2 regions of the Photobacterium sp. DNB23_23_1 genome follow, and region 2 is predicted to be linked to the other one. Evidence: predicted binding sites of a transcription regulator. Region 2 holds the regulator's gene; the other holds the start of a gene.
What was found. Region 2 encodes MetJ, which represses methionine synthesis genes. Its sites were predicted from a motif close to TTAGACNTNTANANGTCTAA; they were not measured.
Positions count from the first base shown of each region.

Region 1: the regulator MetJ is predicted to act here: its motif matches at 1,413-1,432, upstream of metH (methionine synthase).

Region 1 is NZ_JBNNXT010000009.1:359-4,745, reverse strand. Features, by position in the region: gene metH (methionine synthase) at 1-1,352, opposite strand, end outside; gene ACVA53_RS07855 (cation:proton antiporter) at 1,556-2,839, shown strand; gene metA (homoserine O-acetyltransferase MetA) at 2,911-3,852, opposite strand; rRNA gene rrf (5S ribosomal RNA) at 4,094-4,209, opposite strand; tRNA gene ACVA53_RS07840 (tRNA-Thr) at 4,218-4,293, opposite strand; rRNA gene rrf (5S ribosomal RNA) at 4,341-4,387, opposite strand, start outside.
Region 2 is NZ_JBNNXT010000003.1:149,831-154,217, reverse strand. Features, by position in the region: gene ACVA53_RS03650 (O-succinylhomoserine (thiol)-lyase) at 1-1,064, opposite strand, end outside; gene metJ (met regulon transcriptional regulator MetJ) at 1,242-1,559, shown strand; gene ACVA53_RS03640 (malic enzyme-like NAD(P)-binding protein) at 1,659-2,909, opposite strand; gene rpmE (50S ribosomal protein L31) at 3,204-3,416, opposite strand; gene priA (primosomal protein N') at 3,649-4,387, shown strand, end outside.

The DNA.
Region 1 (4,387 bases), on a different contig from region 2:
ATTCCCTTGCCCTGAATGCACTTCAGGCCAGCTTCGATCACTTCCCACTTAGAGGAGTCGACCATGATAGGAACTTTTGATATTTCCGGCTCAGAAGCACATAGGTTGAGGAATCGAACCATGCACGCCTCAGCATCCAGCATCCCTTCATCCATGTTGATATCGATGATCTGAGCGCCGTTTTCGACCTGCTGACGGGCGACATCCAGCGCCTCGTCATACAACTCTTCTTTGATCAGGCGTTTGAATCTTGCCGAGCCGGTAACATTAGTTCGCTCTCCAACATTAACAAACAAGGTATCCTTCTCGATGATCAAAGGTTCAAGGCCAGATAGTCGGCAACTAACCGATAATTCTGGTAATGCGCGAGGGCTCACCTTTGCCACAGCTTCGGCCATCTGGCGGATATGCTCCGGCGTGGTACCACAACATCCTCCGACCAAATTAAGGAAGCCACTCTGCGCCCACTCTTTAATATGCTCGGCCATCTCTTCCGGGGACAAATCATATTCGCCAAACGCGTTTGGTAGGCCGGCATTCGGATGGGCAGATACCGCACATTCGGAGATGCGTGACAGTTCTTCAACATACTGGCGGAGCTCATCAGGCCCAAGTGCACAGTTCAAACCAAACGAGATTGGTTTGACATGACGAAGAGAATGGTAGAAAGCTTCTGTTGTTTGGCCCGAAAGAGTCCGACCAGAAGCATCGGTGATGGTGCCAGAAATCATGACCGGCAGCGAACAACCATCTTCGTCAAAAACAGTATCCACCGCAAATGCACAGGCTTTAGCATTAAGAGTATCGAAAATAGTTTCGATAAGGATGATATCGGCTCCGCCTTTGATCAACGCACGCGTTGACTCGGCGTAAGCCTCAACAAGCTGATCAAAGGTAACATTTCGGTAGCCGGGGTCGTTCACATCCGGTGAGATAGAACAGGTACGGTTAGTCGGGCCAAGTACGCCAGCAACAAAACGCGGTTTATCCGGCGTCTTTGCCGTCCACTCGTCAGCGACTTGGCGAGCGAGTTTGGCTGCCTCAAGATTAATCTCACCACTCAACGCTTCCATCTCGTAATCAGCCATCGCGATCGTGGTTGCGTTGAAGGTGTTAGTCTCTAAGATATCAGCACCGGCCTCAAGATAAGCTACGTGAATATCTTTGATCAATTGCGGCTGTGTCAGTACCAGTAAGTCGTTATTGCCCTTGAGATCCATGTGCCAATCGGCAAAACGCTCACCGCGATAATCTTGCTCTTCCAGCTTATAGTCCTGGATCATGGTGCCCATGCCACCATCAATGATCAGGATCTGCTCTGCCAAGCGCTTATTTAATAAATCCTTGCCCATCAACACCACTTTACTTCCTTATCTAATGTTACAGCTAGTTCACATCCTACCATAGCAACAATGGAAATCTAGACGTCTAAAGGGCTTTTCATTGATTAAATTTTAACTCATTGAAAGAAATTAGTGATAGCTATCGAGCAGTGATAGATTTATATTTTGACACAATTTTCAGCTTTACTTTAAATCACCATCGAGGTCATGGGATGTCAGTTTACAGCACCCTCTGTTTCCTAGCGGCAGCAGCTATGCTTATCGCTTTTATAAACAGCAAAATAGGAAAAATGCAGACCACTATCGCCATTACCGCGGGAGCATTGATGCTATCTCTAGGCATTATTGTTGCCGGACATAATGGCTGGTTCTATCTTGAAAATATTGCTGCAAGCCAACTTGGCGAGATCAACTTTGAAAACTTCTTGCTCAAAGGGATTTTGGGGTTCTTGCTCTTTGCTGGCGGCTTGGGGATCAAACTGCCTCACCTTGAAGACCAAAAGTGGGAAATCACCACACTGGCACTGGCGGCGACCTTGTTCTCGACCTTTTTTATCGGTTTTGCTTTATGGGGCATTTGTCAGGCTATCGGTATCCAGCTCGACCTGATCTATTGCCTCATCTTCGGCTCACTGATCTCTCCTACTGACCCGATAGCGGTCCTCGCTATAGTAAAAAAACTCGATGCACCAAAACGGATTTCTACCCAAATTGAGGGCGAATCTTTATTCAATGACGGCTTTGGCCTTGTCATTTTCGTTACCCTGTTTACCATCGCTTTTGGTAACGAAGCCCCTACTATACTAGGTGTTGGCCAATTGTTCCTACAGGAAGCCATTGGCGGTATTGCCTACGGCTTTGCTCTTGGTCTGATTTTCCATTACCTAATCAGTTCAACCAATGACCACTCTATGGAACTGCTGCTGACCCTGGGAATACCAACGGCAGGCTATGTCTTTGCTGATGTCATCCATGTCTCTGGCCCGCTGGCAATGGTGGTATCAGGGATCATGATTGGTAACTGGACCCGCTATATCGGCTTTTCCAAAGAGAGTGAAGATCATCTCGACCACTTTTGGGAGCTGGTCGATGAGTTCCTCAATGGGGTGCTATTCCTTTTGATTGGTATGAGTATGCTGCAGTTCAGTTTCCACCAAGAAGACTGGGTACTGATGGTGATTGCCGTTCCATTGGTCCTCTTGAGCCGCTTCCTCAGCGTCAAGCTCTCTTATCTCGGTTTCCAGCGATACCGAGACTATAACCCGATGTCGGTTAAAATCCTGACTTGGGGTGGGTTACGAGGCGGCTTGGCCCTTGCTATGGCCATGGCTATCCCCGCCGGGGTGATGGTGATCCCGGATAAGAATATCGATGTCCGGGAAATTATGCTGGTCATGACCTATTCGGTGGTAGTGTTCTCGATTCTGATCCAAGGCTCAACAATCACCTCCCTGATCCACAAGGCCAAGCACTGGGAAGCTGAAAACAACACCTAATGTGTTCTCGGCTGGGTCAGCTATATAAAGAAGACCTGCAGATGCAGGTCTTTTTTATCTCACCAAAGGGGCTATTCACCCTTAGTGAAATTAGCTTCAGAAAACTTATCCAAGTCGTAAGGTGTTTGCTGGTAAACACAATAATTCAGCCAGTTAGAAAACAACAAATGACCATGGCTACGCCAACTGCCGATTGGCGGGTTTTCCGGATTGTTATCAGGGTAGTAATTAACTGGCACCTGTGGCTCCATTCCTTCACCAACATCCCGCGTATACTCATTGTGTAAAGTATCGACATCATATTCAGGATGACCGGTTACAAAGACATTTCGCTTGTCTTTGGTTGCCGCCAGGTATACCCCAGCCTGATCCGAGGTAGCTAGAATATCAAGATCAGTATGTTCTGCCAGATACTCTGGCGAGAAGTCCGCATAGCGAGAATGCGGCGCTAGAAAGGAATCATCAAAGCCACGCAAGATCGGATTATGACAATCATGGGTTCGATGCCAATATACCCCAGATAACTTTTCCTTACGTGTACGTTTAGGCAAGTCGTAAAGTAGCTTCAGCCCTGCCTGAGCAGCCCAGCACACGAACAAGGTCGAGGTGACATGCTCCTTAGCCCAATTCATGATGGTTTGGATCTCTTCCCAATACAGTACATCTTCGAACTGAACCAAGCCCAATGGTGCTCCTGTGACAATAAGGCCATCAAAATTACGATCCTTGACCATCTCAAACTGGCGATAGAAAGTGTCCAGATGCTCTGTCGGCGTATTCTTGGTCGGTCGGTTATCAATCCGCAGCAGTTCAACGTCTACCTGTAGCGGGCTATTGGACAGCAGGCGGAGGAACTGGGTTTCTGTTTCGATTTTCTTCGGCATCAAGTTCAGCAGCAACACCTTTAAGGGGCGGATTTCCTGACTTGACGCACGAGCCTCCGACATCACGAAGATATTCTCACCTCGCAAGATATCGGTAGCAGGCAGTTTGTCAGGGATCTTAATCGGCATCGGTGCTTCTCCTTAAACGTTTTCTCGTCTTTACCATCTATTGAAGGGATGTTTAGACGTCCAGATTTCTAAATAAAACTATAAGAGATCCGTCGCGGGTGCAAGTAAAAGAAGATTAAAATAATCAAAGCAAGGTGCTACGAGTATGAAGAAAACTCATAAAAACATGGGGATTGATAATGGCATTTTTGAAAGGCCAGAAATGAAAAAACCCAGCCGTTAGGCTGGGTTTAGAAGAAGAGTTCAGCAATGACCTACTCTCACATGGGGAGACCCCACACTACCATCGGCGCTACAACGTTTCACTACTGAGTTCGGCATGGGATCAGGTGGGACCATTGTGCTATTGTCGCTGAACAAAATCGTGGTGCTAGTACCCAGATTCGAACTGGGGACCTCACCCTTACCAAGGGTGCGCTCTACCAACTGAGCTATACCAGCACTCAATTCTGTGTCGAAATCCGCTGCTGCGAATTTCAAAATTGGGAGCCTGGCGATGTCCTACTCTCACATGGGGAGACCCCACACTACCATC
Region 2 (4,387 bases):
CCCGCTTCGGCCTGGGCTTCATCCGACATCGCACGGTGCGTCATACTCGCCGGGTGACAAATCAAGCTCTCCGTTCCGCCTAGTGACTCAGCCAATGAGAAACTGTTGAGCGTTTTTACAAACACTTCCAGCTGCGCCATATCACCGGCAATTTCGAAACTCAGCATCGCCCCAAACCCTTTTTGCTGCTTGAGCGCAATGTCATGGCCCGGGTGCTCAGGCTGGCTCGGGTGGTAAATATTGCCAACCAGCGGCTGTTGCTGCAGGTATGCCAAGATCTGACGGCTATTTTCTTCATGCATCCGCATTCTTGGTGCCAGGGTCCGCAACCCCCGCAATGTCATATAGGCATCGAACGGCGCCCCAGTCGCCCCGATACAATTTGCCCACCAAGCGATCTCTTCGGCATGCTCTTCAGTCTTGGAAATCAACACGCCACCGACCACATCCGAATGGCCGTTAATATATTTGGTGGTTGAATGAACAACAAAATCGGCCCCCAACGCAATAGGCTGCTGAAGGATCGGAGACAGGAAAGTATTGTCGACAGCCACCAATGCCCCAGCTTGTTTCGCTGCAGCACAGAGCTCCGCCACATCCACAATACGTAACAATGGGTTTGACGGGGTTTCCACCCAGATCAACTTGGGCTGCAGTGCCAACGCTTGGGCGACCGCAGTCGGATCAGTTTGGTCAATAAAACGAACCTTAAAGTCGCCCTTTGCCGCACGGGTATTGAACAAGCGATAGGTGCCGCCATAACAATCATGCGGCGCTATGATCAAATCTTCCGGCCCAATCAATGCTGAGGCAAGCAAGTTGATCGCCGCCGTACCACAGTTGGTCACGACCGCGCCCGCGCCCCCCTCAAGCTCTGCCAGCGCATCGGCCAGCGTATTGCGGGTAGGGTTGCCAGAACGGGAATAATCATATTGCGGCACCTCTCCTAGTTGCGAGAAGCTATAGGTCGAGGTTAAATAGAGAGGGGGAACCACAGCATTATACTGGGTATCGGATTCGATGCCGGTGCGAACAGCGACGGTGGCTAGCTTCTTGTCACTCATTATTACTTTCCTTGTCAGGGCGGCCCTGCCGAATAACTTTTATGCAACAACATAGCGACAATTAGTGAAGACGTCAACACTTCTAGACGTCTATATGTCTTTGCTTATGGCAGTAAATCCCGCTAAAATTCAGGCATACTATATTTCATCACTTTTATATCGCTGAGAAGGTAACAAATGGCAGAGTGGAATGGCGAATACATCAGCCCTTACGCGGAACATGGTAAGAAAAACGAGCAAGTCAAAAAAATTACAGTTTCGATTCCATTGAAGGTCCTGAAAATCCTGACAGATGAACGAACTCGTCGCCAAGTCAACAACTTGCGCCATGCCACCAACAGTGAACTACTGTGTGAGGCCTTCCTGCATGCCTATACCGGCCAGCCACTCCCAACTGACGATGATATCCGTAAAGACCGACCGGACGACCTTCCCGCTGAAGCTAAAGCGCTAATGGAAGAAATGGGCATCACATACGAAGATATCAACGAATAAGAATCCAAGTAAACTGCTACGCATAATGCCAGCATTTTATGACGATAAAAAAACCAGCCACATGGCTGGTTTTTTTGTATGCGCTACAGCCTGGAGGATTTACTTCACTTCCATATAGCCAACAGGCATATCGATTCGCGCAACGCCCGAGTCTACCGCCGCTTGGGCTACAGCCTTGGCAACACGTGGCAACAGGCGTGGATCCATCGGTTTAGGGATAATGTATTCGGTACCAAATTCAAGCTTGTCGGCACCTGCCGCCGCAACCACTTCTGCCGGTACAGGCTCTTTTGCCAGTGAGCGAATAGCATCAACGGCAGCGAGCTTCATCTCGTCATTGATTTCGCTCGCGCGAACATCCAATGCCCCGCGGAAGATGAACGGGAAACAGATAACATTGTTTACCTGGTTTGGGTAGTCCGAACGGCCAGTACCCATGATCAAATCATCACGAACGGCATGAGCCAGCTCAGGCTTGATTTCTGGGTCGGGATTAGAACACGCAAATACCACTGGCTTGTCGGCCATTAGTTTCAGTGATTCCGGCGCCAACAGATCGGGGCCCGATACGCCGACAAAAATATCCGCACCTTCAATCACATCTTCTAGCGTACGCTTGTCAGTATTGTTGGCAAACAGCTGCTTGTATTCGTTAATATCATCACGGCGGGTGTGGATCACCCCCTTGCGGTCAAGCATGTAGATTTTCTCTCGCTGGGCGCCGCACTTGATCAGCAACTCCATACACGCTACGGCCGCAGCACCAGCCCCCAAACAGACAATCACTGCTTCATTGATTTTCTTGTCTTGCAGCTCTAGTGCATTGAGCATACCCGCTGCAGTGACAATCGCCGTACCGTGCTGATCGTCATGGAATACAGGTACATGGCAACGCTCAATCAGGCGCTTTTCGATTTCGAAACAGTCAGGTGCCTTGATATCTTCTAGGTTGATCCCACCAAACGTATCGGCAATGTTCGCCACCGTGTCGACAAACTCATCGATAGTACGGTGCTTCACTTCGATGTCTATCGAGTCCAGGCCTGCAAAGCGTTTGAACAGCAGTGCTTTACCTTCCATAACAGGTTTTGACGCCAATGGGCCTAAGTTACCCAAGCCAAGGATAGCGGTACCATTGGTGATCACCGCGACCATGTTGCCTTTACCGGTGTACTTGTAGACATTCTCTGCGTTTTGCGCAATTTCACGCACTGGCTCAGCCACACCCGGGCTGTAGGCTAGCGCCAGGTCTTCGACGGTATTGGCCGGCTTGGTGAGCTCAACGGCAATTTTTCCTGGTACAGGGTAAGCATGGTAGTGAAGGGCCTGTTGGCGAAAATCTTCAGACATAGTGTTCGAAATCCTGACTTGGGTGACTTTATTTTAGATTTTGGACATAGATCATATTCTATGGCAGCACAAAATCCTAGCACCGAACATCTGGTCGATCCAATGATTCCCAGAGTGAGTCGCCGAGGTGGGTGGGGAATATAGCGTATTAGGCGATGGCTAGAAGATGGAATTGCCAACTTTGAAGGCAACAAGATGCTAATAGGGAATAGGGCTGGCAAAACTACGGTAGAAAAAATGGACATAAAAAAAAGGGATGCTTGCGCATCCCCTTTTTCGACATTCATCTGGCAATTACTTGCTAGAAAGCGCACCGAAACGCTTGTTGAATTTGTCGATACGGCCACCAGAGCTAACCTGACGCTGCTTACCAGTGTAGAAAGGGTGACACTTGTCGCATACATCTAGGTTGATGTCTTTACCCATAGTAGAGTTAAATACGAAAGTGTTGCCGCAAGAACAACGAGCGTTTACTGCAGTGTACTCTGGGTGAATACCTTGTTTCATGGGATAACCTCAAAAGTAAGGCCGTGTCGCTCTCCCGATCCAAAGCCGGGCACCACACGCGTTAATAAATATACGTAACGGCTGAACTGCCAATACGCCAAATTAGGCGGCGTATAGTAATCAATCAAACAGTTCAGATCAACCAATATGCGCCTTTTTTCGCCGCTTTGCTGCCCGAGGCTGGGCAAGGTACACTTCTCTATCTTAGTACATGCGGATTTAGCGGTTATATATGACGCCCAATATTGCCCGAGTGGCCCTTCCTGTTCCCCTGGACAAGCAATTTGATTACCTGGTCAAGCCCGGCCAGCAGCCTGCTATCGGTGGGCGGGTCAAAGTGCCGTTTGGGCGCCAGCAGTTAGTTGGGATCGTGATGACCCTTACAGACAAGTCTGATTTCCCTCTTAACCAGCTCAAGCCGATCTACAGCGTACTTGACCACTCGCCACTGTGGGAGCCGAGCCTGTTCAAGCTATTGAACTGGGCCAGCCAATATTACCAATATCCGCTTGGCGATACGCTGGCTAATGCGATGCCAACCTATTTGCGAAAAGGCCGTGAGGCATCACCATCGACACTAAAAATGTGGCAGTTGACTGACGCGGGGCACAACCAACCATTGACGGCCCTCAAGCGGGCACCGCGCCAAGTCCAGGCCTTGACGATGCTGCGTCAGGGGGCTTTGAGCCATGAAGCCCTGCTTGCCGAAGAGGTCAGCAATGCCACGTTGAAAGCCTTGACCGAAAAAGGGTGGATTGAAGCGCTCGAGCAAGCACCAGCAATGCGTCACTGGCAATCGCAGTTCGCGGTTACCGAGGAGAAACCCCGTCTCAACGAGGAGCAAGCCTTGGCGATTGCCAGTGTCAACGCCAATCCGGAATTTGGCTGCTACCTGCTAGAAGGTGTTACTGGCTCGGGCAAGACCGAGGTTTACCTCAACCTGCTTGAGCCCGTGCTAGCGGCCGGCAAGC